DNA from 4 places in the Rhodoferax sp. GT1R46 genome. Region 1 is predicted to be linked to each of the others. Evidence: predicted binding sites of a transcription regulator. Region 1 holds the regulator's gene; each other region holds the start of a gene.
What was found. Region 1 encodes sigma-54, which starts transcription at its own class of promoters, with help from an activator protein. Its sites were predicted from a motif close to TGGCANGNAANCTGCTTT; they were not measured.
Positions count from the first base shown of each region.

Region 2: glnK (P-II family nitrogen regulator) is a predicted target of sigma-54. The motif match lies at 5,541-5,558, and genes of this name have one in related genera.
Region 3: urtA (urea ABC transporter substrate-binding protein) is a predicted target of sigma-54. The motif match lies at 1,881-1,898, and genes of this name have one in related genera.
Region 4: nirB (nitrite reductase large subunit NirB) is a predicted target of sigma-54. The motif match lies at 4,148-4,165, and genes of this name have one in related genera.

Region 1 is NZ_JBWMBC010000002.1:94,097-101,770, reverse strand. Features, by position in the region: gene AC097W_RS05860 (type I restriction-modification system subunit M) at 1-291, shown strand, start outside; gene AC097W_RS05855 (tyrosine-protein phosphatase) at 288-1,034, shown strand; gene AC097W_RS05850 (putative bifunctional diguanylate cyclase/phosphodiesterase) at 1,023-2,873, opposite strand; gene AC097W_RS05845 (transporter substrate-binding domain-containing protein) at 2,892-3,440, opposite strand; gene lptA (lipopolysaccharide transport periplasmic protein LptA) at 3,609-4,229, shown strand; gene lptB (LPS export ABC transporter ATP-binding protein) at 4,238-5,026, shown strand; gene rpoN (RNA polymerase factor sigma-54) at 5,036-6,643, shown strand; gene AC097W_RS05825 (THUMP domain-containing class I SAM-dependent RNA methyltransferase) at 6,640-7,674, shown strand, end outside.
Region 2 is NZ_JBWMBC010000002.1:381,158-388,831, reverse strand. Features, by position in the region: gene AC097W_RS07285 (secretin N-terminal domain-containing protein) at 1-408, shown strand, start outside; gene AC097W_RS07280 (ExeA family protein) at 408-1,334, shown strand; gene AC097W_RS07275 (hypothetical protein) at 1,331-2,464, shown strand; gene AC097W_RS07270 (MFS transporter) at 2,501-3,730, opposite strand; gene AC097W_RS07265 (YifB family Mg chelatase-like AAA ATPase) at 3,826-5,391, opposite strand; gene glnK (P-II family nitrogen regulator) at 5,644-5,982, shown strand; gene AC097W_RS07255 (ammonium transporter) at 6,013-7,566, shown strand.
Region 3 is NZ_JBWMBC010000009.1:51,817-59,490, forward strand. Features, by position in the region: gene AC097W_RS17540 (BTAD domain-containing putative transcriptional regulator) at 1-1,878, opposite strand, end outside; gene urtA (urea ABC transporter substrate-binding protein) at 2,062-3,336, shown strand; gene urtB (urea ABC transporter permease subunit UrtB) at 3,416-4,996, shown strand; gene urtC (urea ABC transporter permease subunit UrtC) at 4,993-6,096, shown strand; gene urtD (urea ABC transporter ATP-binding protein UrtD) at 6,093-6,974, shown strand; gene urtE (urea ABC transporter ATP-binding subunit UrtE) at 6,987-7,674, shown strand, end outside.
Region 4 is NZ_JBWMBC010000001.1:446,767-454,440, forward strand. Features, by position in the region: gene AC097W_RS02150 (nitrate reductase) at 1-962, opposite strand, end outside; gene nirD (nitrite reductase small subunit NirD) at 997-1,383, opposite strand; gene nirB (nitrite reductase large subunit NirB) at 1,467-3,923, opposite strand; gene AC097W_RS02165 (type IV pili methyl-accepting chemotaxis transducer N-terminal domain-containing protein) at 4,268-5,596, shown strand; gene AC097W_RS02170 (PP2C family protein-serine/threonine phosphatase) at 5,666-6,286, shown strand; partial or broken gene AC097W_RS02175 (bifunctional protein-serine/threonine kinase/phosphatase) at 6,479-6,862, shown strand; gene AC097W_RS02180 (RNA recognition motif domain-containing protein) at 6,930-7,319, opposite strand; gene AC097W_RS02185 (methyltransferase) at 7,583-7,674, opposite strand, start outside.

The DNA.
Region 1 (7,674 bases):
TTGAATGAGTTTGTGGCGCTGTACAACGCAGGCAATCGCAACCTGCGGCAGGCGACATGGTCCGCCGAAAACCCGGACGGCCGCTGGCGCATGTACAGCTATGACCAGCTGATTGCCCGAGACAAAGCCAGTCTGGATATTTTTTGGCTCAAGGACGATTCACTGGCTGACAGCGACAACCTGCCCGCGCCCGCCGTCATTGCACAAGAGATTGTGGAAGACCTGCAAGCCGCGCTGGAGCAGTTCAAGCTGATTGCAGGCGACCTGGGTGGCGAGGTGGCTGAGCTATGACCACGCCTACCCGCTCCCTCAACCTCATTGGCGCTACCAATTTCCGCGATCTGGGTGGCTACACGGGTCATGGCGGGCGCACGGTGGTGTGGCGCCGCATCTTCCGGTCCGACCATCTGGCTGATCTGACGGCGGCTGACACGGCGGCGGTGGCCGCCCTGGGGTTGGCGCGGGTGTGCGATTTTCGGGGCGTGGCAGAGCGCGCGCCGCTGGCCTGCGCGCTGCCTGGCGTGGCCGTGCACTCCTTGCCGGTGGAACCCACCGTGCTCAAGGCGATTCAAGCCCGGATGGAAGCCGGGCAACCGCTGACGGCCTCGGACACGGTGGGGCTGATGCAGCAAACCTACCGCGCGTTTGTGCACGACAACGCCCCGCGCTTTGCCGCGCTGTTTGGCCATTTGCTGGAGCACGATGCGCCGCTGGTCTTTCATTGCACCGCCGGCAAGGACCGCACCGGTTTCGCTGCCGCGCTGATTTTGCTGGCCCTGGGCGTGCCGCGTCCGGTGGTCATGCAGGACTACCTTTTGAGCAACGACTTCTATCCCGTGCCCCATGCCCCCGCCACGCAGGCGCCGCAGGAAGTGCTCAACGTGTTGTGGGGCGTGCAAGCGGCTTTTCTGCAGGCAGCATGGAATGCCGTGGATGCAGATTTTGGGGGTATACCGCGCTATATGGAGCAGACATTGGGGCTGGGCCCCCTGCAGCAGGCGCGGCTGGCGGAGCTGTATCTCTCAGCCCGATAGGGCCGTCTGATCGGGCATGCGCCAGCGCTCCAGCGCCTCAGCCAGACCCGGGCGCGCCAGCAAGTAGCCCTGGTATTGCAGGCAGCCCAACTCCCGAAGCGCCTCCAGTTGCGCGCCGGTTTCAACGCCTTCGGCGATGACTTCCAGCTCCAGCGACCGGCCCAGCGCAACAACCGTTTTGACAATGGCGGCATCGTCTGGATCACTCAGCAGGTCACTGACAAACGACTGGTCAATCTTGAGCTTGTCCAGCGGCAGGCGTTTGAGGTTGCTCAGGCTGGAATAGCCGGTGCCGAAATCGTCCAGCGCAAAGCGCACCCCCCGCTCTTTCAGCGCATTCATTTTGCTGATGACGCCCGCCACATCGTCAATCAACTGGCTCTCCGTCAGTTCCAGCTCCAGTTGCGACGGTGCCGCTCCCGTTTCAGACAGCACATCCAGCACCTCCTGCACAAAATCAGGTTGCCGGAACTGCCGTGCGCTCACATTGACCGAGATGTACAGGTGAACCATGGCCGGCTGGGCCGCCCAGCGCACCAGTGCCTCGGCTCCCAACAGGCGGCCCTGGCTATCGACTTGGGGCTGGTAGTGCAACAGGAATTCTCTTCGGGCCAGCGCCTCGCGCAGATCCGCCTCCAGGGCCACGCGGGCCGACATCTGGGCCTGCATGTCCGGGTTGAAGAAGCGCAAGGTATTGCGTCCGTCGGTCTTGGCCTGGTACATGGCGAGGTCGGCCCGTTTGAGCAGTTCTTCCAGTGTGCTGTGGGGGTCTGAGAACATCGCAATTCCCACACTCACCGTGCTCTGGTGGTTCACATTGCCCAACACATAGGGATCGGCGAGCGATACGACGATTTTCTGGGCTACGAGGTTGGCCTGGCGGGCGGCTTCCTGCAGATCGGGACTCAGGTCGTGCAGCATCACCACGAACTCATCGCCGCCCAGCCGGGCCAGAGTGTCCTGTTCCCGGATGCATTCCTTCAGGCGTTTGGCGGTCTGCTGCAGCAACAAGTCGCCCATGTCGTGCCCCAGCGTGTCGTTGAGGGCCTTGAAGTTGTCCAGGTCAATGAACAGCAAGGCACCGTCGTGTGCGGTTCGGTCGTGTGCTGCCAGGGTTTGCTGCATGCGGTCCATGAGCAGGCGGCGGTTGGGAAGCTGGGTCAACGGGTCGTAAAACGCCAGTTGGTGAATGGCCTCGCGGTTTCTCTTGAGTTCGGAAATGTCCGTGGAGATGCCGCACAGTGCATATATGCGGCCATCGGCCTGGCGCAGCGGCAGTTTCACTGAAAGGTAGGTGCGAGAGCTTGCGCCGTCCTGGGTGGTGACGATTTCCTCGTCAGAAACCCGTTCGCCGCGCTCCAGCACGCGCAGGTCGTTGCGGCGCAGTTGTTCTGCGGTGGCGGCATCAAACAGGTCGGCATCTCCATGGCCCACGACATCCGCCTCGGAGCGGTTGGTGGCTTCGTACATCCTGCTGTTGGCGTAGGTGTAGCGCAGGTCCGGGTCTTTGATGTAGATATGGGACTCGACGCTATTGAGGATGGTGGCGAGTCGGTCTTCACTCTCCCGCAGTCCGCGGGTTTTTTCAGCGACCCGGCGGCGCAAAAGCAATACAAATCCCACTGCGAACATCAGTAATCCGCCTACGGCCGACAGGGTCCACCACAAGGCGGCAGGGACCAGCGTGCGGGGCGGCTCGCCACCCCAGCGTGCCAACACGTCGAAATATGCCGACCCCGGCTTGTCGCGCCAGCTCTGCAAATGCTGGTCGATAGAAGCCAGCAGGTCCGCATTGCGGCCTTTGCCCGCAGCGTAAAACAAGCGGCTGGGCTGGAACATGATGGGTGTCTCCACCAGCTAGTAGCGCGGCGCCTGGAGCTCGCCGAACTGGTGGTTGGCGACCACGGCGTCTGCTTGTCCCGATGCGACTTTGGCGAAGCCGTCGGGCAGGCTGCCAACAGGCACCCATTGCGCAGCAACCCCAAAGCTGGCCAGCAGGCTGGCCAGGTGCTCTTGCTGAACGGACCCTTGCAGAACGGCAACCCGCAAGTTTTGCAGGTCCAGAAGCGACCGGATGTCCGTTCCCTTGCGCTGGTATAGCTGAGACCAGCTGTGCAGTGCCGGTGTCTTGTGAAAATCGAATAGCTGGGCGCGCTGCTCGCTGAAAGCCACATCGGGCATCAGATCAATGCGGCCCGCCTGCGTCGCTTCAAGGCAGGCTTGCCATTCGCACACGACCGGCACGAGCGTCCAGTCTTCATCCCGGGCTATCTCGCGCAGCAAATCACCAAAAATCCCGGAGGGCTGGCCATCGGCGCCCAGAGAAATCTTGGGCTCATTGGCATAGACGCCCACCCGCACTTCGCGAGCCTGCACTGCCGCACTGCACAGCCAGCAGAGCAGCATCACAAGCGCACGGTGCCGGACGAGCCTGAAAAACGCGTTTGGAGCCATTTCGACGCAATTATTGCGTAACGCCGCCACAACGGGTGAGATTAGCGTGACGGCCTCGCAATTCGTGCCATGCTCTCAGTACAATGGCAACAGCTCTTTTCGAGCAAGTTTCGTGCCTTTATGAAAAACATCTATTTATTCCTGTTTTTGCTGGCGACCTGTATCGGGTTTGCGCCCTCGTCGTGGGCCGAAAAAGCGGACCGCAGCAAGCCCATGAACATTGAGGCGGACGCGCTGCGGTACGACGACGTGAAGCAGGTCAGCCTGTTTACGGGGAATGTCGTCCTGACCAAAGGAACCATCGTGATTCGGGGCGCCCGGCTTGAAGTGCGCCAAGACCCTGAGGGCTACCAGTTTGGCGTGGTGACGGGCACGGCCGACAAGCTGGCCTTTTTCCGTCAAAAGCGGGAGGCGCTGGAGGAATACATTGAAGGCGAGGGCGAATCCATTGAGTACGACAGCCGCGCAGACACGGTCAAATTCATCAAGAAAGCCCTGCTACGCCGCCTGCGTGGCACCACGGTGGGTGACGAAATCACCGGTGGCCTGATTGTTTATGAAAACCTCACCGATATGTTCACTGTGGATGGTTCTGCCAGCAAGGCCGCCGGTGCAGCGCCCAGCGGCCGTGTGCGCGCCATGCTGATACCCAAACCCGAGGGGGCCGCCGCGGCCCCCACTCCGGCCACGCCGATTCCCCCGCTGCGCTCCACCACCACCCTGGGGGGCGCGCCCAAGTGACCGCGCTACTGGAGCCATTCGCAGAAAGCACCCCTGACACCGGGCCGGACACCGCCATTGGCCGGCTTGAAGCACGGCACCTGCAGAAGTCGTACGGCAAGCGCCAGGTGGTCAAGGATGTTTCCCTGACCGTGCGCACCGGCGAAGTGGTGGGTTTGCTGGGCCCCAATGGGGCGGGCAAGACGACGTCGTTTTACATGATTGTGGGCCTGCTGCGCGCCAGCGCGGGCGAAATCACCATTGACGGACAAAGCATTGAGCACATGCCCATCCACCGCCGCGCGCGCCTGGGCCTGGGTTACCTGCCGCAAGAGGCCTCTATTTTTCGCAAACTCAATGTCGAAGACAACGTGCGCGCCGTGCTGGAGTTGCAGCTCGATGACGCAGGCAAGCCGCTCAAGAGCCCCGAGATTGAGCTGCGCCTGACCGCCCTGCTGCAAGACCTGCGGGTGGAGCACCTGCGTGATTCGCCAGCGCTGGCCCTGTCGGGTGGTGAACGCCGCCGGGTGGAAATTGCCCGCGCACTGGCGACACGTCCGCGTTTCATTCTTCTGGATGAGCCCTTTGCCGGTATTGACCCGATTGCCGTGATCGAAATCCAGCGCATCATCAATTTCCTGAAATCCCGCAACATCGGGGTTCTGATTACCGACCACAACGTGCGCGAGACCCTGGGTATTTGCGACCACGCCTACATCATCAGCGAAGGTGTGGTGCTGGCCCAAGGCACCCCGACCGAGATCGTGAACAACGCCGATGTGCGTCGCGTGTATCTCGGCGAACACTTCAAAATGTAGGCCAGCGCAATGAAACCCGGTCTTTCACTGCGCGTTTCCCAGCATCTGGCGCTCACGCCCCAGTTGCAGCAGTCCATCCGCTTGTTGCAACTCTCCACATTGGAACTCAGCCAGGAAGTGGAGCAGATGCTCGACGAGAACCCGTTTCTGGAGTTAACCCAGGACGAGGCCCCGCGTGAGGATTTCGGTCTGCCCCAGGCCGACACGCCCGTGAGCGAAGGGGAGCGCGAGATGGAGCATGCTCCTAATTCGATAGCTGAGTACGCAGATTCCACGGGGGCTAGCAGCACAAAAGACGATGAAGCGACGCCGCTGTCTTCGGACGATGAGCCCAGTTGGGATGGCGACGGCACGACCGAGCTGGTACCCGACGATGGCGAATGGGGCACCGACGCCAAGGCCAAAGCGAACAACCTGGGTGATGGCGAAGACGTGGATGCCACCGAGCTGGCGCGCTCACAGGAGTCCCTGCAATCGCACCTGCATCGCCAGGCATTGCGGCTGCGCCTGAGCGAAGAAGACCGCGGCGCGCTGCGCTTTCTGATCGAGTCCCTGAATGACGATGGCTACCTGGAAGAGCCACTGGAAGAGCTGGCCCGCGGGCTGGCCGGGGACGATGAAGAGCAGGTCGAAAACCTGGTGCACCACTTCACCGTGGCACTGGGCCTGCTTCACAGCCTGGAGCCCGTAGGCGTGGGCGCACGCGACCTGGGTGAATGCCTGCGTCTGCAGTTGCGCGCGCTCATGGCGTTGGCCAAAGCGGAATCGGAGTCGCCGGAACGCCGGGCCGTACTGGCGGTGGCCCTGGGCATCTGTGAGCAGCCCATGACCTTGCTCGCCCGCCGGGACGTCAAAACCCTGATGCAGCGCTGCGGCGGCACCGATGCGCAGACGCGTGACGCGATTGCCCTGATTAGCCGGCTGGAGCCTAAGCCGGGGCGGCGTTTTGTGGATGTGGAGCGCAATATTGTGGTGCCCGACGTGCTGGTGCTGCCGGTGGCGAAGACCAGCCCGGGCATGACGCCCAAGTTTCGCGTCATGCTCAACCCCGAGGTGATGCCCAAGCTGCGGGTGCACGATATTTATGCCAATGTGTTGCGCAACCACCGGGGTGGCAAAGACGCCGCCAGCTACGCCGGCTTGCAGCAGCGCCTGCAGGAGGCACGCTGGTTCATCAAGAACATCCAGCAACGCTTTGACACCATCCTGCGCGTGAGCACGGCCATCGTGGAGCGGCAAAAGAGCTTCTTCACCCACGGCGAACTGGCCATGCGCCCCCTCGTTTTGCGTGAAATTGCCGATGAGCTGGGCCTGCACGAATCCACCATCAGCCGGGTCACCACCGCCAAATACATGGCCACGCCGTTTGGCACATTCGAGCTGAAGTATTTCTTTGGCTCGGGGCTGGGCACCGAATCGGGTGGCAATGCCTCCAGCACGGCGGTGCGCGCCCTCATCAAACAATTCATCAGTGCCGAGAACCTGAAAAAGCCCCTGAGCGACAACCAGATTTCCGAGATGCTCAAAGAGCAGGGAATTGATTGCGCCCGCCGCACTGTAGCCAAATACCGCGAAGGGCTCAAGATTGCGCCCGCGTCGCTGAGAAAAGACCTATGAACCAACTCCAAATTTTTCTCCCCTGCGCCGCGGGCGTGGAGGATTTTCTGGCCACCGAGGTGCACGACCTCACGGGTTTGAAGGGTGAGGACCTGCTCACGCGCCGTGGCGGCGTGATGGCCCGCGCCTCCTGGCGCGACGCCATGCGGCTCAATTTGCACAGCCGCCTGGCGCAGCGCGTGCTGGTGCAGTTGTCGTACACCGACTACCGCAGCGAACAGGACCTGTACCGGGCGGCGGCCGATGTGGCGTGGGAGGTCTGGTTCACACCCAAACAAAGCATCAAGGTCGAAGTGACGGCGCAGCACAGCCCGCTCACCAGCCTGAATTTTGCCGCGCTCAAAATCAAGGATGCGGTGTGCGACCGCTTTCGCGACAAGGCCCACGGCGTGCGCCCCGATGTCAATACCCAGTGGCCTGACGTGCGCATCTACGCCCACCTGACCACCGAAACCTGTTCGCTCTACATCGACACCTCGGGCGAACCCCTGTTCAAGCGCGGCTGGCGCGAAGACAAGGGCGAGGCGCCGTTGAAAGAAACCCTGGCCGCGGCCATGATTGCCGCCAGTGGCTGGGCTGATGGCGATGGCGACTTGCTGCCGCTGTATGACCCCTGCTGTGGCAGCGGCACCATTGCCATTGAGGCCGCGCAGATTGCCTGCAACATCGCCCCCGGTTCGCTGCGCCACTTTGCCTTCGAGAAATATTTGCCGTTTCAGGCACACGTCTGGTCTGCTATCAAATCAGAAGCGGCTGACGCAGTCGTCAAGCCGGCTGCAGGTCAAAGCGCCTTGATTTACGGCAGCGATGTGTCGCACCGTATGGTCGATTTTGCCCAGCGCAATGCCGAGCGTGCCGGCGTGGCCGACGTCATCGAGTTTCGCGGTGGCGATGCGCTGCAGCGCATGCCACCAACCGAGTTGCCTGGGGTGATGCTGCTCAACCCGCCCTACGGCGAACGGATTGAAGTCGGCGGTATTGCTGGTGCGGGTGCGCGCGAGCAGGCGCATACCGAAGACGGCGGCGAATTC
Region 2 (7,674 bases), 290 kb from region 1:
CTGCATGTGCACCCTTCCGTGACCACGGTCACCGAAAAAAGCAAGCAGATTGACCTGGGGAGCATTGGCAACTACAAGCTGCCTCTGGCCTCCAGCAACGTCAATGAGACCGACACCATGGTGCGCATTCCGGATGGCCGTATCGTGGCCATCGGCGGCCTGATGCAGGCGGAATCCAGCCGCACGTCGTCCGGCTTGCCAGGCTCCACCAACGTGCCCTTCTTCTCCGCGCTGTTGGGCAACAAGGCGGTGATGGGGCGCAAGAAAGAGGTGATTGTGTTGCTCAAGCCCACCATCATTCGCACTGCCGAAGACTGGGAAGCCCAAAATCGCCGCTCACGCGCAGCACTGGACGACATGGACGCCACCCGCGCCCGCGTCATCCAGTTGGATGGCACTGCCAAATAATGTATCTGGGGCATTTCTCGCTGCGTGAAGCCCCGTTCTCGATCACGCCGGACACCGCCTTTTTCTATCCGCATGAGGGCGCACAGGCCGCGCTCAACACCCTGCTGGTGGCGCTGCGCAGTGGCGAAGGCTTCCTGAAAATTGTGGGTGAGGTGGGGTGCGGCAAGACCGTGTTGTGCCGCCAGCTCCTCAAGACGCTGCAGGGCGAGTGCGTCACGGCCTACATTCCCAACCCGGACATGGGGCCCGATGACCTGCTGATGACACTGGCCCACGAGTTGAACATTGTGCTGTCGCCGCCCGTCAGTCGCCACGGGGTGCACACCGCCTTGCGCGATTGCCTGATGCGTCATGTCGAGGCCGGGCGCCGTGTGGTGGTTTGTATCGACGAGGCGCAGGCCATTCCGGTGCGCACCGTCGAGAGTTTGCGCCTGTTGTCCAACCTGGAAACCGAAAAACGCAAGCTCTTGCAACTGGTTTTGCTGGGGCAGCCTGAGCTGGACGACAAGTTGGCACGCCCGGAGATCCGCCAGTTGCTGCAGCGCATTACCTTCAGCGAGTACCTGGGCCCGATGCACGCCGACCGCGTGCCGGTGTACCTGGCCCACCGCCTGACGACGGCCGCCGTGGACGCCAACACCGATATCCAGATTTTTGAACCCGCCGCTGCAGCCGCCATTGCCCGCTTCAGCGCGGGTGTGCCGCGCCTGGTAAATGTGCTGGCCCATAAATGCCTGATGCTGGCCTATGGCGAGAATGTGCACCGCGTCACGGTCCAGCACGTGCGCCTGGCCGCAAAAGATACGCCCGGCGTGGCGGCGCCCGCACCCTGGTGGCGGCGGTTTCGGCAGTCCTGGAACCTGCGGCATTGGCAGCGCGGCCGGGCTGAAGTCGTGGTGGGCAGCAGTCCAAGGAGCAAGCCGTGAGTGTGATCAACAAGATGCTGCGGGATCTGGACCAGCGCCAGGCGGCCAGCCCGTTCCCGGCTGCGGCCGCTGCTCCCTTGGCCGATGCGGCGCTGCAGCGCGGCACCGCGCCGGTAGCACCGAATTTTGCTGCCCCAAAGGGTGAGCCAGGCACTCGGCGGTGGCTTTGGGTTGCGTTGCTGGGAGTGGTGGCTGTGCTCGCGGCCGCTGGGTGGTACTGGCAGAAACCCGTTGTGTCCATTGCGCGCGTGGAGGCACCTACTCCGAACACCGTGTCGCCCGCCACGGTTCCAGCGCCTGCAGTCGTGGCTGCTTCAGCACCAGAATCCGTGCCGGCAGCACAAGCTTCCGCGCCAGAGAGTCAACCACCCGCTGCAGCAGACCCAACCCCTTCCCAGTCGCTCGCCTCTGCTGTGGCGGCCGTTTCGCAGCCTATGGCTCTGCGCATGGACTCCAGGCTGGGGCTGCGCAACCTGCCGCGAACGCCATCGCCCTCCCCGGCCCCGGCCCCGGCAGCTCCATCTGTGGCGCCCACACCCGCTGTAGTAGCGTCCTCCAGAGCCCCACAGGTGACGGCGACCACAGCCTCCGCTGAAACGGTGCCAACGGCGCAACGCCAGCAACAGGCGGGCAGCGATGCGCTGTCCCAGGCACAGAGCCTGTGGAATTCCGGGTCCCGCGACACGGCGCTCGACTTGATGCAGCAATCGGTCTCCGCAGCAGAGCGATCTGTCAAAGCCGGTACCAGCCAGGCCGGTAACCCGGTGCTGCTGTCTCTGGTGCGGGAACTCACCAGAATGCAGCTGACTGAGAGCCGCTATGGCGCCGTGGCCGACTTGCTCGGTCGCCTGGAGCCGGTGCTGGGCAACCCGGCTGACTTGTGGGCGATTCGCGCCAACGCGGCGCAGCGCCTGGGGCGCCACCAGGAAAGCGTGCACGCGTACATGATGGCCTTGCAATCCCGTCCCGACGAGCAGCGCTGGCTGCTGGGCTCGGCCGTGTCACTGGCGGCATTGGGCCAGACGGCCAGTGCCGCCGAAATGGCCGAGAAGGCCCGCGCCGTCGGTGAAGTCAGCCGTGATGTACTGACCTATCTGCGGCAGATGGGCGTGCCATTGAAGGATAAATAAGGGCTGCAGCCCCCGTGGAATATGCGCAAGCAGCTACTATTTTTGTAGCAACCGGGTGCGCTGGGAGAACTGTTGTGCCAGCGTCAGCGCCGCCACTCCCAGCACGCTGAGGCCCAGCAGCATCCACAAGCCTGGGGTGTAGCCGCCCTGCGGACTCCAGAGCAAGCCCAAGGCCAGCGGTGCGGCGGCCCGTGCCAGCGCCAGGGGCACGCCCAGCGCCCCATTGAGCGAGGCCACATGCTCGCGGTTCACATATTCGGCAATCGCCCTGCCCTTGACGATGGTCAGCATGCCATTGCCGGTGCCCCACAAGACGACAAAAAGAAGCACCACCGCTATGTGGGCGCTCCCGGCCCAGGGCGCCACCAGCAAAGCCACCAGTGCCAGCGGAATCAGACCGGGGATCAGCCGGTTGGCCAGGTGCAAATCAACATGGCGCTCAAAGAAATACAGCAACAACCGCCCCAGTACCTGGATGACTCCAATGCTTGCGGGCAGCGCAATCACCCAGGCCTCGCTCAGGCCGTGCTCACGCAGCAGACTGACCATGTGGGCGGGCAATGCGACGGTGACGGCCATCATCAGCACCACAAAGGCACCAATGAACAGAAACGGTGCGCTAAAAACGTGGTGTGCCAGCCTGGATGCGGTTTGCGTGCCGCCGTGCGCGGGCGCGGAGCGGCGCCGGGGCGCGTTGCGCAGTTTCAAGAAATGCAGCGGCGCACACACCAGTAGATGCAGCACGCCCAGGTAGCCCAGCGCATGGCGCCAGCCGGTGGCATTCATCAGCCAGGCGGTTAACGGAATGAACACCGTGCTGGCCAGCCCGCCCAGAAACGTCATGGTGATGATGGCGCGGCGAAAGTCGCCGGGGAAGCGCCGAGTGACCACCGCAAATACGGGCGAGTACAAAACGCCGGCCATGGCAACACCCAGGCCCAGCCACACGGCGTAGAACCCGGCCAGGTTGCTCACCCAGCCGTGGGCCAGCAGGCACAGGCCGGCCAGCACTGACCCGGCGGTCATGACCTTGCGCTCATGCCCCTGGTCAATCCAGCGGCCCACCGGGTAAGCCATCAGCCCCTCGGCCAGCAACGCCAGGCTGAACGCCAGGGAGGACTGCGCCCGGCTGAGACCCAGCTCGCGTTCCACCGGCCCCATGATCAGGGTGAAGGTGTAGAACAAGCTGCCCCAGCTGATGAGCTGCCCCAGCGACAGCCAGCCGACCAGGCGCGGGTTGTAGGGGGTGCTTGGGGTGTCTTGCATGGGCATGGGTACGGGTCAATTATGGAGATTATCCAAGCAAAATCACCCGTTAGCCCCCGTGGAATATGCGCAAGCAGCTATTAAATTAGTAGCATTTATAAAGGCCGTGCCGATGTTCTGCGGTATTGCATCGCCTCGGCCAGATGGCTCACCTGGGTGTGTTGTGCCCCGGCCAGATCCGCAATAGTGCGGGCTACCTTCAAGGTTCGGTGCGTACCGCGGGCCGACCAACCCAGCCGGGCGGCGGCCACGTTCAAGAACTTGGCGGCAGCGTCGTCCAGCAACACATGCAGGTCCAGCTCCTGGCCTTGAAGCGCCAGATTGGTTTTGCCTTGCCGGTCCAGCGCCCGCTGGCGCGCCGCGGTGCAGCGCTCACGGATTCCGGCAGTGGACTCGCCCGGTGGGGCATTCAACAGCTCGGCACTGGGCAAGGCGGGCACTTCCACATGCAAATCAATGCGGTCCATCAAAGGTCCGCTGAGCTTGGACTGGTATCGGTGCACCTGGTCGGGTGTGCAGCGGCAGCTATGGCTGGTGGAGCCCAGATAGCCACACGGGCAGGGGTTCATCGCGCCAATCAGCTGGAACCGTGCGGGAAATTCGGAGCGCCGTGCCGCGCGGGAGATGGTGATGGTGCCCGTCTCCAGCGGCTCACGCAAAGCCTCCAGCGCTGCGCGGGGGAATTCGGGCATTTCGTCGAGGAACAAGACCCCATGGTGGGCCAGCGAGATTTCACCTGGGCGGGGTGGGGAGCCGCCGCCCACCATGGCCACGGCGCTGGCCGAGTGGTGGGGGCTGCAGGTGGGGCGCTGCCCCCAGCGCGCGATGGAAAACCGGCCACTCAAGGATCCAATAGCCGCACTTTGCAGGGCTTCATCGCACGACATGGTGGGTAACAAGCCCGCAAAACGGTGGGCCAGCATGGACTTGCCCGAGCCCGGTGGCCCGCTCAGCAGCACACTGTGGCCGCCGGCGGCGGCAATCTCCAGTGCGCGTTTGGCAGCGGCCTGGCCTTTGACGTCGGCCATATCGGCCCCATGCGCTTGCGCGACGGGCGGCACCTGGGATACCCGTGCCCATCCGTCATCTGCAGGGTTGACCTCATGGAGGCCCATCGCCGCCAGCGTGTCTTGCGAGGCGCCTGCGGGCACAAACTGGCGCACCACGTCCAGCAGATGCCGGGCACGGTAGACATGGGAGCCGGGCACCAGGGCAGCTTCTTCGGCGCTGCCGGGCGGCAGCACCAGGCGGGTTACCACCTTGCCGGTGTGCAAGGCCAGGGCGGTGGCCAAGGCGCCGCGCACCGGGCGAAGTTCGCCCGACAAGGACAGTTCCCCCGCAAATTCGTAGTCAGCCAGGCGCGTCCCGTCGATCTGGCCACTGGCCGCCAGGATGCCCAGCGCAATCGGCAAATCCAGCCGGCCGGAGTCTTTGGGCAGGTCGGCCGGGGCCAAATTCACGGTGATGCGCTGGTTGTGGGGAAAGGTGAGGCCCGCATTCTGGATGGCGCAGCGCACCCGCTCGCGGGCTTCCTTCACTTCCACATCCGCGAGGCCGACCAGGGTAAAACTGGGTAATCCGTTGGCCAGATGCACCTCGACGGTGACCTTGGCGGCTTCCAGTCCCAGCAGAGCGCGACTCTGCACCAAAGATAAGCTCATTCACAACTCTCCCAAAAACGGTGCGCAATATTGCGGTGCACAGGAATGCAAAGCACCAGCAAGGTGCATGCTGTATTTTTATACAGTTATCTTAACGCAAGCCGCAGTTTGTTGGTGGACAGAAAGAGATGTGGTTGGCAAATTGCAGTTGGCACGGAGCATGCTTATTCGAAATATCTCCCGATCTACTGGAGAAGCAGATCAGTCAGATCTGGTGCCTGCAACCCACTATTCATAAGCTGAGGTGAACACATGAAACTCGTAACGGCCATTATTAAACCGTTCAAGCTCGATGAGGTGCGAGAAGCCTTGTCCAGTATTGGCGTCCAAGGCATCACCGTGACTGAAGTCAAGGGCTTCGGTCGTCAAAAAGGACACACCGAGCTGTACCGCGGTGCCGAATACGTGGTGGACTTTCTGCCCAAAGTCAAGATCGAGGCGGCCATTGACGACGCCTTGGTGGAACGCGTGATCGAAGCCATTGAAGGTGCAGCGCGCACCGGCAAGATCGGAGACGGCAAGATTTTTGTCTACAACCTGGAGCAGGTTGTTCGCATTCGCACCGGCGAAACCGGCAACGAAGCCTTGTGACATCCCACTGATCAAGACTCAGGAAACATCATGAAAAAACTACTCGTATCCCTCGCTCTGGGTTGGGGCATCCTGACCGCAGGTTCCCTGGCACTGGCGCAAACCGCGGTTCCTGCGGAGGCTCCAGCGGCAACCGCATCTGCCGCCGAAGCCAAACCCGCAGACGCGGCTGTCCCCGCTGCTGCACCCATGGCTGCTGCAGCACCCGCCGCAGCTGAAGCTGCACCGGCCGCTGCAGCACCTGCACCCGTCCCGAATAAAGGCGACACCGCCTGGATGATGGTTTCCACCCTGCTGGTCATTCTGATGACTGTGCCTGGCCTGGCTCTGTTCTACGGCGGCCTCGTGCGCAGCAAGAACATGCTGTCCGTGCTGATGCAGGTCATGGTCACCTTCTCGATGATCGTGGTGCTGTGGTTCATCTATGGCTACAGCCTGGCCTTCACCGAGGGCAATGCCTTCGTCGGTGGCTTTGACCGGCTGTTCATGAAGGGCATCTGGGACAACGCGGCTGGCACGTTCGCCAATGCAGCTACCTTCAGCAAGGGCGTGGTCATTCCCGAGATCGTGTTTGCCGCCTTCCAGGCCACGTTCGCCGGAATTACCTGCACATTGATTGTGGGTGCATTCGCCGAGCGTATGAAGTTCGCCGCGGTGCTGATGTTCATGGTGCTGTGGTTCACCTTCAGCTATGCGCCCATTGCGCACATGGTCTGGTTCTGGGCGGGTCCTGATGCCTACACCAGCAAGGAAGTGGTCGACAAGCTCAATGCCACTGCCGGTTACCTGTGGCAGTCGGGCGCGCTGGACTTTGCTGGCGGTACCGTGGTTCACATCAACGCGGCCGTTGCAGGTCTGGTGGGTGCTTACATGGTTGGCAAGCGTATCGGCTACGGAAAAGAATCCATGGCGCCTCACAGCCTGACATTGACCATGGTCGGTGCGTCCCTGTTGTGGGTGGGCTGGTTTGGTTTCAACGCCGGTTCCGCTCTGGAAGCCAATGGCTTCGCTGCTCTGGCGTTCATCAACACCTTTGGTGCTACCGCTGCCGCTGTGCTGGCTTGGTCGATTGGTGAGTCCTTGCACAAAGGCAAGGCTTCCATGCTGGGTGCTGCATCCGGTGCAGTGGCCGGTCTGGTTGCGATTACACCGGCTGCCGGCAACGTCGGCATCGGCGGCGCGCTGGTCATCGGTGCAGTGGGTGGCTTTGCCTGCCTGTGGGGTGTGACGGGTCTGAAGAAGATGCTGGGTGCGGATGACACGCTGGACGTGTTTGGCGTGCACGGTGTCGGCGGTATCGTGGGCGCCTTGCTCACCGGCGTGTTCGCATCGCCTTCCCTGGGTGGCCCGGGCTACGTGGCGGATTGGGTTACTGCCACCGGCATCACTGCTGCGGATTACTCCATCGGCGCACAAGTGTGGATCCAGGCCAAAGCCGTGCTGACGACCATCGTGTGGTCGGGTGTGGTGTCGGTCATTGCGTTCAAGCTGGTTGACCTGACCATCGGCCTGCGGGTGAGCGAAGAAGACGAGCGCGAAGGCCTGGACATCACGTCACACGGCGAGACCGCTTACAACCGCTAAGACTGCGTTCCTGCGGGGGCCCGGTAGAACTTCGGTTCTTCCGGGCCTTTTTTTTTGGTAATCCCGGTGCACAATTTCACTTGTGCAGTGCGTTCCCGCCGGAATGCC
Region 3 (7,674 bases), on a different contig from region 1:
GGCCAGCACCATTAACAGGTGCGCTTTGGCCATCATGGCGGGTTGCCCGGCGGCCACGTCCAGCGCAGCCTGGGCATCTGCCAGGGCCTCGTCGACCAGACCGCGCAGCGAACGGATCAACACGCCCACGCCGTACCAGCGCAGCCGGGTCGCCGCAGCCGTGTGCTGCACTGTGCACATGCGGTCAATCTTGACCATGATGCGATCGAGCCGCGCCAGCTGGCCGGTCCACATCAGATAGGTCGCCAGCGAGCCCAGCAGGATGCGCTGGCTGGCGGCGTGCGGCTGGTCGAGCAGGGCTTCGGCCACATCCGCCAGTCGCGCGGTGAGCGGGTCTGCCGTTCTCCGGTTGACGTAAGCGGCCAGCAGTCCGGGCAAGACCCGCAGGTCGAGGTCCATGTCGGGCTGAACGAGGCGTTGCGCCAGATAGGCCGGCGCATGCGCGCTCAGAATGACGATCCAGGGCTCCAGCACATCCAGCCGGTCGCCGAGAAAGACGATGGCATCGGCCGCTGCGGCGGCCGTCTGGAACAAGCCCGCCGTATCTCCCACTGCATCGAACCCGTGCCGGGCCCGCTCCAGCTCGTTCAGCGCCAGTCCCGGGTTGGATGCGAGCTCACAAACGCCATGCCAGTAGTGCATGGCGGGCCGTTGCTGCAGGGTTGTTGGCAGGGCGAGAATCCAGTCCCGTATCGAGGCCGTGCGCCCTTGCGCCACGAAGTGACCGGCGTGTTCCTCCAGCAGCAGCGTGGCATCGTCCCATGCACTGGCGGCCATCAGCTGGGTGATCGCCACGTCGACCTGTCCGTGTACCGCTAGCAGCCGCGCTGCCCGAAGGTGCAAGGCCTGCAATGCATCTGGCGTTAGTGAGGCCGCCGCGTGCGCGCGCAGGAACTCTCCGAACAGGGCGTGAAAGGTGTAGACGGGTTCCGCGCCGGATCGCCGGTCGGTGAACAGGCTGCGCGCGGCCAGGTCAGCCAGCAACAGACTGGCTCGGGAATCCCCGCTGATGGACGCGGCCATGGCTGGCGTCGTACTCGGCAGGAACGCAATGCAGGCTAGCGTGGCGGCGTCACCCGGCGGCATCCTGGCCAGCACCTCACCTGCAAAGAATGCAAACAAGGGGCCGCGCGCCGGCCCGTTGCTGATCGCCTCGCTTGGCGTTGGCGTGCCACGTGCGGCCATGATCAGAATCATCGCGGCTGCCCAGCCGTCGGTACTTTCCTGCAATGCATCCGGCTGGATCGGATGCCCGTGAAGTGCCACCAGCGTCCGGGTTTCGTCAAGAGTGAAGCGCAAGTCTTGGGCGTCTATCAAGCCGAGCTGTTGCGCTGCCAGGGCACGCGTGAATGCGGCTGGCGGAAGGTCCCGGCTGATAAACGCCAGGTGGGCTGCAGGGGGCAGTTCGGCCAGCATGGCAGCCAGACCGGCGTGCAGTTGGGATGCGGTTGCGATCTCCTGCATGTTGTCCAGCACCAGAACCCAGGGTACTTCAAGCGTGGCAGCGAGGTAGCGCAAACAGCGACGGATGAACCCCGCAACGTCCCGCAGGTCGTCTGCAGTGGGTGCGGCGAGCCGCAGGCGTCGGCGGGGCACTGCGTCAGCCAGAGCGAGGTTCAGAAAATGCACAAACGCTGCCGGGTCCGCATCCCCTGCGTCGATCTGAAGCCACAGCGTCTGGATGCCGCGTGCTTCTAGGTAGGTGGCGACCAGTGTCGTCTTGCCGACCCCGGGCGGACCGGCAATCCAGACGCCAGGCGCTTCGAAGCGTGTGTCGAGCAGCGCGAACAGGCGCTGGCGATCAAACACACGGCCCAGCCGAGGGGGCATGAGCTTGCCCAGTACGGGCTGTTTGCGGTGGGAACCGGCGGTTGGCATCTTGGCATGGTAGTTCCACGGGGCCCTCGTGACAAGCCGCCGTCTCTGGCCGACCTTGTACGCCACTCGGCGTATTTCCCCAGCGGCATGGCTTCCCTACAGTTCATTCATCGTGTCGCAAAAGCTGTTTTGGCAGCCAGCGCACCACGACTTACGAACTGTTCACCAACCGGAGAAGCACACATGCAACGCGTTAATTCACGTCGATTCACACTCAAGGCGCTTACTGCCGCCGTCGCTCTGACCACCTTGTCGGCAATACCGGCATATGCCGCTGACACCATCAAGGTGGGCATTTTGCACAGCCTGTCCGGCACCATGGCCATCTCTGAAACCGTGTTGAAAGACACCGTGCTGATGGCCATTGACGAAATCAACGCCAAGGGCGGCGTACTGGGCAAGAAGCTCGAACCCGTGGTGGTGGACCCAGCAAGCAACTGGCCCCTGTTCGCTGAGAAAACCAAGCAGCTGCTGACGCAAGACAAGGTCGCCGTCATCTTCGGTTGCTGGACCAGCGTGTCGCGCAAGTCGGTATTGCCAGTGGTTGAAGAAATGAACGGCCTGCTGTTCTACCCCGTGCAGTACGAAGGTGAAGAGCTGAGCAAAAATGTGTTCTACACCGGTGCCGCGCCTAACCAGCAGGCCATTCCGGCTGTGGATTACCTGATGAGCAAAGAAGGCGGCGGCGCCAAGCGTTGGGTATTGCTGGGAACCGACTACGTCTACCCCCGTACCACCAACAAGATTCTGCGCGCCTACCTCAAGAGCAAGGGCGTGAAAGACACCGACATTGACGAAAAGTACACCCCGTTTGGCCACAGCGATTACCAAACCATCGTGGCGGACGTGAAGAAGTTTTCCGCCGGTGGCAAGACCGCCGTGGTGTCCACCATCAATGGTGACTCCAACGTGCCTTTCTACAAAGAACTGGGCAATGCCGGTCTGAAGGCCAAGGATGTGCCCGTGGTGGCGTTCTCTGTGGGTGAAGAGGAGCTGCGCGGCGTGGACACCAAGCCGCTGGTGGGTCACCTGGCTGCATGGAACTACTTCATGTCGATCAAGAACCCAACCAATACCGAGTTCATCAAGAAGTGGTCTGACTACGCCAAGGCCAAGGGCATCGCCGGTCACAAGGACAAGCCTATGACCAATGACCCGATGGAAGCCACCTACATCGGCATCAACATGTGGAAACAGGCCGTGGAGAAAGCCAAGTCCACCGATGTGGACAAGGTCATCGCTGCCATGGCCGGCCAGACCTTCAAGGCACCCAGCGGCATCATGAGCAAGATGGATGACAAGAACCACCACTTGCACAAGTCGGTGTTTATTGGTGAGATCAAGGCAGATGGCCAGTTCAACGTGGTGTGGAAGACGCCGGGCCCTGTGAAGGCCAAGCCATGGTCCCCTTACATCGAAGGCAACGACAAGAAGCCTGACGAGCCGGTCGCGAAATAAGGCAAAAAGCGGGGAGTGACAGCCGCCATCGCTTCAACAGCGGTGGCGGCTTGTTTCAATCACTTGAGGAAACTGGCGCATGCCAAAACGAATACACCAGCGGTTGTTGCTTGCTATTTTATTGATAGCTACCCACGCTTACGCATTGACGGCTGACGAGGCAAAAGCCATTGCAATTGGCGATGGCGATGCCCGCATTGAAGCACTGCGTGCATCCATAGCCGGTGCCGACGACAAGACGGCCCAATTCATCCAGGCACTGTCTGATGAAGCGGTGAAAGTGGTGGCAGGCAAGCCTGTGATTGTGAAAGAAGACAAGGCCATCGATCCGGTCACCGGCACCGAGGCCACCTTGCCCGAAACCGCTGAGGACGTGATGAACAACAACCGCATGCGCGGTGAGATTGATACCGCGCTGGCGTCACTCAAGTTGCTGTCCGCTGACGCGATGGTGAGACGCGACGCCGTCAAAACCCTGCAGGGTGAGGTCGATGAGAGCAAGCTGCCCTTGCTCGACAAAGCCTTTGCAATGGAGAGCGTTCCCGATATCAAGGACCAGCTGGGACTGTTGCGCGCTGCCGCCATGCTCAGCAGTGCGGACAAAGCCAAACGGCTGGATGCCGCCACCCTGTTGGCCCAAAGCACGCAGGCCGCAACCAAAACTCTCCTGATCGAGCGATTGAAGATCGAGGCCGACCCAGGCGTGAAGAGTGCCCTGCAACTCAGCCTGAGTCAGGTGGAGTCACGTCTGGCCTGGGGCGACCGTCTGGGCGCCATTTTCAGTGGCATCAGTCTGGGAAGCATATTGCTATTAGTGGCGCTGGGACTGGCCATTACCTACGGGCTGATGGGCGTGATCAATATGGCCCATGGCGAACTGATGATGATTGGTGCCTACGCCACCTATGTGGTGCAGGGCGTGTTTCAGAAATATCTTCCAGGCGCGTTTGATTGGTACCTGCTGGCGTCCGTGCCGGTAGCCTTCGCGGCGTCTGCACTGGTGGGTGCCGCGCTGGAGCGCAGCGTGATCCGCTTTCTGTACGGTCGTCCGCTGGAAACGCTATTGGCGACCTGGGGCATCAGCCTGGTGTTGATGCAGTTCGTGCGCACCTTGTTTGGCGCGCAAAACGTGGGGGTAGAAAACCCCAGCTGGATGAGCGGCGGGGTGCAGGTTATGGGCAATCTGTCTCTGCCCTACAACCGGCTGGTCATTGTGGGCTTTGCGTTTGCAGTGTTGTTTGGTGTCTGGTTCTTGATTGAGAAAACCCGGCTGGGTTTGTTTGTGCGCGGCGTCACACAAAACCGCCCCATTGCGGCGTGCATGGGCGTGAATACCGCCCGCATTGATACCTACGCCTTTGCATTGGGGTCCGGCATTGCCGGACTGGCCGGCTGTGCTCTCAGCCAGGTCGGTAACGTAGGGCCTGACCTGGGACAGGGCTACATCGTGGATTCGTTCATGGTGGTGGTGCTGGGCGGTGTCGGCCAGTTGGCGGGCACCGTGTATGCGGCGCTGGGCCTGGGCGTGTTGAACAAGTTTCTGGAGGGCTGGACCGGTGCCGTGCTGGCCAAGATTGCCGTGCTGGTTTTCATCATCATCTTTATTCAGAAGCGTCCGCAAGGCATATTCGCCATGAAGGGCCGGAGCGCAGAAGCATGAGCACCCTCAACTTACCCCAACCCGCGCCCCTGCTCACCCGCACCGGCTGGAGCGCCTGGCTGGTCGCGCTGGTTCTGCTGTGTGCCTGCGTGCCCATGCTCAACCTGTGGGTGCCTGCCAGCAGTATTTTCCATCTGAGCGATTTTGCGGTGGGCCTGATCGCCAAGATCATGTGCTATGCCATCTGCGCTTTGGCGATGGATTTGATCTGGGGCTACACCGGCATTCTGTCGCTGGGCCACGGGCTATTCTTTGCGTTGGGTGGCTATGCCATGGGTATGTACCTGATGCGCCAGATTGGCACCGACGGCAATTACAAAAGCAACCTGCCGGACTTCATGGTGTTTCTGGACTGGAAGACTTTGCCCTGGCACTGGACCTTCAGCGACAGCTTCATCGCCACGCTGTTTCTGGTGGTGGCGGTACCGGGACTGGTGGCCTTTGTGTTTGGCTACTTTGCCTTTCGCTCGCGCATCAAAGGCGTGTATTTTTCCATCATCACCCAGGCCATGACGTTTGCGGCGATGCTACTGTTCTTCCGCAATGAAACCGGTTTTGGCGGCAACAACGGTTTTACCGATTTCAAGCGGCTTCTCAATATTCCGATTGCCACGCAAGAGATGCGGATGACGCTGTTTGTGCTGACATCAGTCACATTGCTGGGCTTCTTTTTGCTGGGGCGCTGGCTGGTGAACAGTAAGTTTGGTCGTGTGCTCCAGGCCGTGCGGGATGCCGAAACACGGGTCATGTTCTCGGGCTACAACCCCATTGGTTTCAAGCTCACCATCTGGACCATCTCGGCCATGATGTGCGGAGTGGCGGGTGCACTCTATGTACCGCAGGTGGGCATCATCAACCCCAGTGAAATGAGCCCTGCCAACTCCATCGAGATTGCCATCTGGGCCGCCGTGGGAGGCCGCGCCACGCTCATCGGTCCTATCGTGGGCGCCTTCATCGTCAACGGCGCCAAGAGCTGGTTGACCGTGACCTACCCGGAATTCTGGTTGTACTTTCTGGGGGCGTTGTTCATTGGCATCACGCTGTATTTGCCCGATGGGGTGGTGGGCCTGGTCAAGAAGCTCAAGGGGGCGAAACAATGACACCGGATTTGTTGGAGCAAGGTGCCCGACGCGTCGAGGCCCGCATGGCAGCCCTGGCTGCGCGGGACGGACAAACCGAGTCGGGTGGACGCAGCGCCGGTTTTTCACGGGTGATGGCGCAGGGCGAGGTGGATGTCACCCATGGCCGCATTCTGTACCTGGAAGACGTGCACGTCAGCTTTGATGGCTTCAAGGCCATCAACGGTTTGTCGCTGGACATTGCACCGGGTGAACTGCGCTGCATCATTGGCCCCAATGGTGCAGGCAAGACCACGATGATGGACATCATCACCGGCAAGACACGGCCCAACTCCGGCACGGTATTTTTTGGCAGCACCATGGACCTGCTGCGCTATACCGAGCCCGAAATTGCGCAGCTGGGCATTGGCCGCAAATTCCAGAAACCGACGGTCTTTGAGCAACTGACGGTGTTTGAAAATCTGGAGCTGGCTTTGCACACCAACAAGGGCGTGAAATCCTCCCTATTCTTCCGCCTGGACTCTGCACAGGGGGACCGGCTTGCAGACGTGCTGCACACCATTCATCTGGCGGACAGTGTGGGGCGGCTGGCGGGAAACCTGAGCCATGGACAGAAACAGTGGCTGGAGATTGGCATGCTCTTGATGCAGGAGCCCAAGCTGCTGCTGCTCGACGAGCCCGTGGCCGGTATGACCGATGAAGAAACCGAGCGCACGGCCGAGCTGTTTTTGACGCTGAAGGGGAAACACTCGCTCATGGTGGTGGAGCACGACATGGGTTTCATTCGGGCCATCAGCGACATCGTCACCGTGCTGTGCGATGGCTCGGTGCTGGCGCAGGGCACGCTGGACCAGGTGCAAAACGATGAGCGCGTCATTGAAGTCTATTTGGGCCGCTAAAGCCACATGAACATGCTGAACGTCAAAAACATCAACCAGTACTACGGTGGCTCGCACATCTTGCGCGACGTGAGTATTGAGGCGCAATTGGGCAAGGTCACGGTCGTTCTGGGTCGCAACGGTGTGGGTAAAACCACGTTGCTGAAATCGCTCATGGGACTGGTTCCCATCAAGACCGGCTCCATTGAGCTGGACGGCAAACCCATTCAGCGGGACACACCCTACCAGCGTGCCCGTGCCGGCATGGGTTTTGTACCCCAGGGTCGTGAGATTTTTGGACGCCTGACGGTGGAAGAAAACCTGCGCATGGGACTGGCATACAAGCCCGCAAGCACACCCATTCCGCCCGAGTTGTACGAGCTGTTTCCCGTGCTCAAGCAGATGCTGGGTCGCCGCGGGGGTGATCTGTCAGGCGGGCAGCAGCAGCAGTTGGCCATTGCCCGCGCGCTGGCCGCCAAGCCCCGCGTGCTGATTCTGGACGAACCTACAGAGGGCATTCAGCCCAGCATCATCAAGGATATTGGCCGCGTAATCCGCATGCTGGCGGACCGGGGTGACATGGCGATTGTGCTGGTCGAGCAGTACTACGACTTTGCCCAGGAGCTGGCAGACCAGTATGTGGTGATGGAGCGTGGCGCGGTAGTGGCCCGTGGCGATGGCAAGGACATGGAAGCCAATCAGGTCCGCAGTCTGGTGGCGA
Region 4 (7,674 bases), on a different contig from region 1:
GTAGCCAGGTGCAGGTTGATCAGCGCGGCATTTTTGGCCGTGCCACTGCTGGACTGGTTCAGTCCCTGGCAATACAGGCTGAGGGTGCTTTTAGATGTGGCAAACAGTTTGGCCGCGGCAAACAGGGCGTCTTTGCTGATGCCGCAGATTTGGGCGACCAACTCCGGCGTGCAGTCGCGCACAGTCGCCTTGAGTGCCTCAAAACCGTTGGTGTGTTCGGCGATGAAGGCGGCGCTGGTCCAGCCTTCCCACAGCATGAGGTGCAACATGCCGTTGAACAGCATCACATCGGTGCCGGGCTGAATGGGCAGGTACAGGTCGGAAATCTCGGCCGTGTCGGTCTTGCGTGGATCGCAGAAGATGATCTTCAGACCGGGGCTGGCCTTTTTGGCGTCTTCAATCCGCCGGAAAAGAATGGGATGTGCATAGGCCGTGTTGGAGCCGACGATGAAGATGCACTCGGCGTGGTTGACATCGTCGTAGCAGGCCGGGGGAGCGTCGGCGCCCAGCGTCTGTTTGTAGCCGGCCACCGCGCTACTCATGCACAGGCGTGAGTTGGTGTCGATATTGTTGGTGCCAATCAGGCCCTTGGCGAGCTTGTTGAAGACGTAATAGTCTTCGGTGAGCAACTGGCCTGACACATAAAAGCCCACGGCGTCCGGGCCATGGTCGCGAATGATGCGGGCAAACGATTGCGCGGCAAAGTCCAGCGCCGCGTCCCAGCCCACTGCCTGTGGCTTTTCACCGCGCACCATGCGGCGCAGGGGTTGCAGCAAGCGGGTCTGCTGCGTCACCGCGCTGGAGGCGGTGAGGTGCAGGGTTGATCCTTTGGTGCACAGACGGCCGAAGTTGGCAGGATGATCCGGGTCGCCACGTACACCCGTAATCTGCGCACCCTGCGATTCGATGATCACGCCACAGCCGACACCGCAGTAAGGGCAGGTAGATTTGGTTTCGCGCATCAGGACTATTCCATTGACCGAACGGTTGTTGAACTCACGCGCTGGTTGTTTGCTTGAGCGCCGGTCCGGCAACCGGGGGCTTCAGATCAATCGCCAGCGTGGCCAGCTCGGTGCTGTGCAGGTGCACTGCGCCGTCGACCACTTTCACCTGGAAGGCTTGGGTGCAGCCTTCGTCAGGTGCGTTGGCGCAGCCGTCTTTCAGGCCAATGGTCCAGTTGTGCAGCGGGCAGGCCACGCTGGTGCCGAACACAATGCCTTGCGACAGCGGGCCGCCTTTGTGTGGGCAGCGGTCCAGCAGGGCAAACACCTGGTCCTGGTCGTTGCGAAACACGGCGACGTCCATCCCCTGGGCGCGGGATACGCGCCGCGAGCCCAGTACCGGAATGTCGGTCACGAAGCAGATTTTTTTCCATTCAGTCATCTTGCTATACCTTTCATAGCTGCCAGCGCAATCCACACGGGGGCTAGCGGCCTATTTCGTTACATTTTTAGGGGCTGGTGATCTCAAGCGGGCAGCTTGTCGAACTGGCGCGTGTCCACAGACGCTTCCTTGAAATCGAACCACGGATCGGGCTCACCATCCAGTGCAAACTGCAGGTTCTCCCACAGGGCCTTGCGGCCTTCATGGTCTTCGAGAATGCGCTTCTTCACGTAGTCCAGACCCACGCGGTTCACGTAATGCACCGTGCGCTCCAGGTACCAGCCTTCCTGGCGGTACAACTCGCAAAAGGCGCCGGTGTACTCCAGCACCTCCGCGGCGGTTTTCACCTTCACCAGAAAGTGCGCCACCTCGGTCTTGATGCCGCCATTGCCGGCCACATACATTTCCCAGCCGCTGTCCACACCGATCACGCCCACGTCCTTGATGCCAGCCTCGGCGCAGTTGCGCGGGCAGCCCGAAACCGCAAACTTCACCTTGTGCGGTGCATACATGCGCCACATGGCGCGCTCCAGGTCTTTGCCCATTTGCGTACTGTCCTGTGTGCCCATGCGGCACCACTCAGAGCCCACGCAGGTCTTCACCGTGCGCAGTGCCTTGGCGTAGGCGTGTCCGCTGGGCATGCCAATGTCTTTCCAGACGTTTTGCAGGTCTTCTTTCTTCACACCCAGCAAGTCGATGCGCTGCCCGCCCGTTACCTTGACGGTCGGTATTTTGTATTTGTCCACCGCGTCCGCGATGCGGCGCAGCTCGTCGGCCGTGGTCTCTCCCCCCCACATGCGGGGGATGACGCTGTAGGTGCCGTCCTTCTGGATGTTGGCGTGGCTGCGCTCGTTGATGAAGCGGCTTTGCGGGTCGTCTTTGGCCTCTTTGGGCCAAGTGGAAATCAGGTAGTAGTTAACGGCCGGGCGGCAGCTGGCGCAACCATTGGGGGTCTTCCAGTCCATGAACTTGAAGACATCGCCGATGGTCAGCAACTTGCTGGTCTTGATGGCGTCGCGCACGGCCTGGTGGCCGTGGTCGGTGCAGCTGCACATGGCCTTGGTTTTGGGCGTTGCCGAGTAATCACCACCCGCAGTGAACATCAGAATCTGCTCCACCAGACCGGTACATGAGCCGCACGATGCACTGGCTTTTGTGTGCTTGCGCACTTCGTCCAGTGTGAACAGACCTTTTTCCTTGATCGCCTTGCAGATGGCACCCTTGGTCACGCCATTGCAACCGCACACTTCGGCAGTGTCGGGCATGCTGGCGGCCTTGCTGTGGCCCTCATGGCCCACATCGCCAATGTTGCTTTCGCCAAACATCAGCTTGTCGCGGATGTCGGCCACGCTGCGGCCATCGCGCAGCAGCTTGAAGTAGTAGCTGCCGTCCACGGTGTCGCCATACAGGCAGGCACCCACCAGCTTGTCATCTTTGAGTACCAGCTTTTTGTAGACGCCGCCGTAAGGGTCGCTCATGACGATTTCTTCATAGCCCTCGCCCCCGGTGAAGTCACCCGCAGAGAACAAGTCGATACCGGTGACCTTGAGTTTGGTGGAGGTGAGGGAGCCGGTGTAGCGGCCAATGCCAAACATCGCCAGGTGGTTGGCTGCCACTTTGCCTTGTTCAAACAAAGGGGCTACCAGCCCATAGGCAATGCCGCGGTGCGCCGCGCATTCGCCCACCGAGTAAATGCGTGCGTCGGTCACGGTTTGCATGGTGTCGGTCACCACAATGCCACGGTTGACATGCAGACGCATGGCCTCTGCCAAGGCGGTGTTGGGGCGAATGCCCACGGCCATCACCACCAGATCCGTCGGGATTTCGGTGCCGTCTTTGAACTGCAGCGCCATCACGCGGCCACCCTTGCCGTCGTCCTGGTCGCCAATCAATGCCTGGGTTTGTCCGCCCATGAAGAAGCGAAGGCCGCGCTCCTGTAGTGATTTTTCCAGCATCTTGCCGGCAACCGAGTCCAGTTGGCGCTCCATGAGTGTGGGCATCACGTGGATCACGCTTACATCCATGCCGCGCAGCATCAGGCCGTTGGCCGCTTCCAGACCCAAGAGCCCACCGCCAATCACCACGGCGCGCTTGTACTTCTTGCTGGCATCAATCATCGCGTTGGTGTCGGCGATGTCGCGGTAGGCGATAACGCCTTCCAGGTCTTTACCCGGAATGGGCAGGATGAAGGGGTTGGAGCCCGTGGCAATCAGCAAGCGGTCGTATTCGGCGCTGATTTTTTCGCCAGCAGCGTTTTCTGCGTGCACCACGCGGCGCACACGGTCCACGCTGGTGACGGTCCAGCCAGCGTGCAGGGTAATGTGGTTGTCGGTGTACCACTCCCAGGAGTTGAGAACGATCTCGTCGAGCGTCTGCTCGCCGGCTAGCACCGGGGAGAGCAGGATGCGGTTGTAGTTGGGGTAGGGCTCGGTGCCGAACACGGTGATGTCATACAGGTCGGGCGAGATTTTCAACAGCTCTTCCAGCGTGCGAACGCCCGCCATGCCATTGCCGATCATTACCAATTTTGATTTCTTCATTGTGGGCACTCCAAATATCGATACGCCATGGCTTGAGCGCAGGCTGCAAGCCAAAAAAAGAAACAGGGGGTGTGCACCAAATAGGGGTCGACATGATGCTCACACCTGAGAACAGGCAAACCGGCTTTGCAGCCGATGTAAGGCACACCATTGCGTACGTCGCTGTACGCAGAACCCGCAGTGCTATCGCTAAGATTGGACGCTCCGTTACGCCCGCCACACTCTACGCAAGACCTGTGCCATATGATCAGCCGGGCTGGCATGCTGCACGGCGAGACCCCTGGCGTCTGGTGCGCGACTTGCATGCAGCAGGACGGGTTTTTCTCTCTCAAAATGTGTTTTTTATGACTTCTGCGTTGATCTATGTGAATGGCCTCCAAGGTGCCCCCATGTTGGCAGCCGATCTGGCGGCGGCTGGTATCGAGGTACTGGCCGTGGTGCAAGACCGCAGCAAATTGGTGCAGGCGGTGGCGCTCCATGCACCCGATGTGGTGATTTGTGATGCGCCACAGTCCGGTCCGGCGCTGTTTGCTGCCACCCAGGTGATTGTCCAGACCGCGCCATGCCCTGTAGTCGTTTTCACCAGCGACACCGACGCCGGCGCGATTGCCGAGTCCACCGAGTCCGGCATCCACGCCTATGTGGTCAACGGCTATGGCGCCAACCGCCTGCGCCCGCTGATTCACCTGGCCCAGGCCCGGTTTCGGCGTGAGCAGGCGCAGCGCGATGCCTTGCAGGACATCTCCGTGCGATTTGAAGAACGCAAGATGGTGGACCGTGCCAAGGGCATCCTGATGCACGCACGCGGGGTGTCGGACGACGATGCCTTCCAGATTCTGCGCACGGCCTCCATGCACACCAACCAGCGCTTGGGCCAGGTGTCGCAGCACATCATTCATTCAGCGCATTTTGCAGAGGCCGTGAACCGGTCGGGGCAGCTGCGCATGCTGTCACAGCGGCTGGTCAAGCTGCATTGGTTGCGGCTGGCGGGAGTCGATGCAGCCCAGTCCAGTGCCCAGTTGCAGGATTCAGTGCAGCGCGTCGATGGCAATCTGTCGCATCTGGGCAAAATTCTTTCGCAACCCACGTATGGCGACCTTCTGGCGCAAATCGTACAGACCTGGGCGCGGTTGAAGCCGGTGCTGATGGGCACCGTATCGCCAGGGCAGGCGGGCTCAGATACCGCTTCTTATACGCTGGCGGATGAGTTGGCCGAGCTTCTTCTGCAAGGCGCTGAGCGCCTCACGGCCAGTCTGGAGGGTGCCGGTTTGACGGCGCCGCTGAAGGTGCTCAATATTGCTGGGCGCCAGCGCATGCTCTCGCAGCGGTTCGCCAAATATGCCGTGTTGGCGGTGCTGGGAGCACCCAATGATGACCCGCTGGCGCAGCGCGCTGAGGCCGGCATGGCCGAGTCCAGGGCCGCTTTTGAGCAGGCCCTGACTTACCTCAATGGTTTGCCCCTGAGCACCTCCGAGATACGCAGCTTGCTGGAGGCCGCAGGCATTGGCTGGCTGCAGATGCTGGCGGCCTTCAAGGATGCACGGCGTGTGGCGGCCCCGGAGCAGTTGACCCGGCTCGAAGGCCTTGGCGCGGCCAGTGAAAAGCTGCTGGATGGGTTTGAGGCCTTATCGGCCCATTACGAGCGCGGCATGCACCTGCTGGCGGGCAGTTGAGCGATCGCACCGCAGCCTGATTTATTGCGATGCACCAAAAGTGGGTGCCAAACTTGCGTATCGTGGTGCATGGCATTTGAAATCGACATCGGCTTCGCCTTCGCCTCACAGGCGGGCAAAAAAGACCGCAACGAAGATTTCGTGGCCGCCATGCTGCCCGAGCCTGGCCAAGAGGCCCTGGGCGCCATCGCCGCGCAAAACGCGTGGCTGGCGGGTATCAACCACCGCCGCGCTCCTGTGGTGGGCCTCACGACCCTGACTGCGCTGGTGGTACGCGGTCAGTCCTATACGCTGGCCCACGAGAGGGACAACCGCGCCTACCTGCTGCGCGCTGTGGGTATTGAAGACCGGCTGGTGGTGGACTACAGCCAGGGCGATGTGCAGGTGGGAGACGTATTTGTGCTGCTGACCGACGGCGTACACAACAAGGTGCCGGCCAAACGACTCCCCGACTTTGCAAAACTGCCCGATGCAACAAACATGAGTGAAGCCCTGATTGAGCAGGCCCTCAAACACGGCAGCCTGGACAACGTCACCGCTGTGGTGGCGGACAACGGCATCAACATCGTTTACCAGGTCAGTGAGCTGGCCCCTGCGCAGGGTGCGTGCCGTGGCAAGCTGTATGCCATCAAAACCCTGCACCCCCAGCGCGTCCGCGATGTGGAAGAGCGCGCCATGCTGGCACACTAGGCCTGGCTGGCCACGCGCATGCAGTTCAGCCGTGCATCCAGCAACTTGGTGGCATTGGCGCAAGGCACAGCGGTATCCACATCGCCCAGCGGCTTTATCTTTTGTACGACTGGCATGCCGGGGAAACCCTGCAGCAGATGCTGGACCGCCACCACCGTTTCAGCCTGCCCCAGGCCGTTGGCGTGGCCACGCAGGCCGCGCGCGTTGGGCCTGGGCGTGGCCCTGAGCGGGCGCGAGCTTGAGGCGGCCCGTTTTCTGCATGCCGGCAGTCCCAGCTACATGAACCCCGAGTAATGGGTCTTTGCCATCCAAGCCAGCGTGGTAGACACCAGCTGCTGTGCGGCGGAAAAATCCCCTATGGCGATGTGCTGCCCTACCAGAGATAGACGTCAGCGCTTTGAGACGGCCGAAGAACTGCTGCTGGCGCTGGAGCGGGGGGCTGCGCGGCCCTTGAATGCACCGCAATCCACACCATTGCTGCAACGCGACCCCACGGCGGTGTGGAAACTTGCGTTGGGGTTGAGCCTGCTGTTCAATGTGATGCTGGTCTTCTGGTTGCTATTCCTGCCCAAGTAAGCCAATGGATTGGCGTAAAAAAAGGCCCCGAAGGGCCTTTTTTTGCTGGGATGAACCCGTTCGCTGCTTAGTAGCTGCTACGGCCACCGCCATAACCACCACCGCCAGAGCGATCACCGCCACCGCCGTAGCCGCCGCCGCCGGAGCGATCACCGCCACCGCCGTAGCCGCCGCCGCCGAATCCGCCGCCACTGCGGGGAGGACGAGCTTCCATCGGTTTGGCTTCGTTCACAACGAGACCGCGACCGCCGAATTGTTGGCCGTTCATGGCGTTGATGGCCGTTTGTGCTTGAGCGTCATCACCCATTTCCACAAAGCCGAAACCCTTGGAGCGTCCGGTGTCACGTTCCATCATGACCTTGGCACTGGTGACGGTACCGTGTTCGCCGAATGCTTGTTGCAGATCTTCGTCACGGAAAGAATAAGGCAGGTTGCCTACGTAAAGTTTGTTGCCCATGATAGGACTCCTAAAAATAACTTAAAACGCGATGGAGTCCAAAACCGAAAACAACAAACCAATGAAGACTTAAAGCAGACGCGAGACTGACATTCACCGCAAACCAGTGTTACTGATAACTCAGCAATACACCGTAGATGATACGCCATGCCTATTTTTCGCGAATTTATATTTGCATTGGCACCAGGAATCGTTGTTTGGAGGCTTGTGTGTTGCCACGTTCGTCACGCCAATACCCGGAGTAAGGGATGTATCGGCTATGGTCAACGGCCGCCCGTGCATTCGAGTTCGAATAACGGCACCTCGGCCTTGCGGCTCAGCCATACGCCGCCACCCAGTTCCTGGAAGCCCTCCG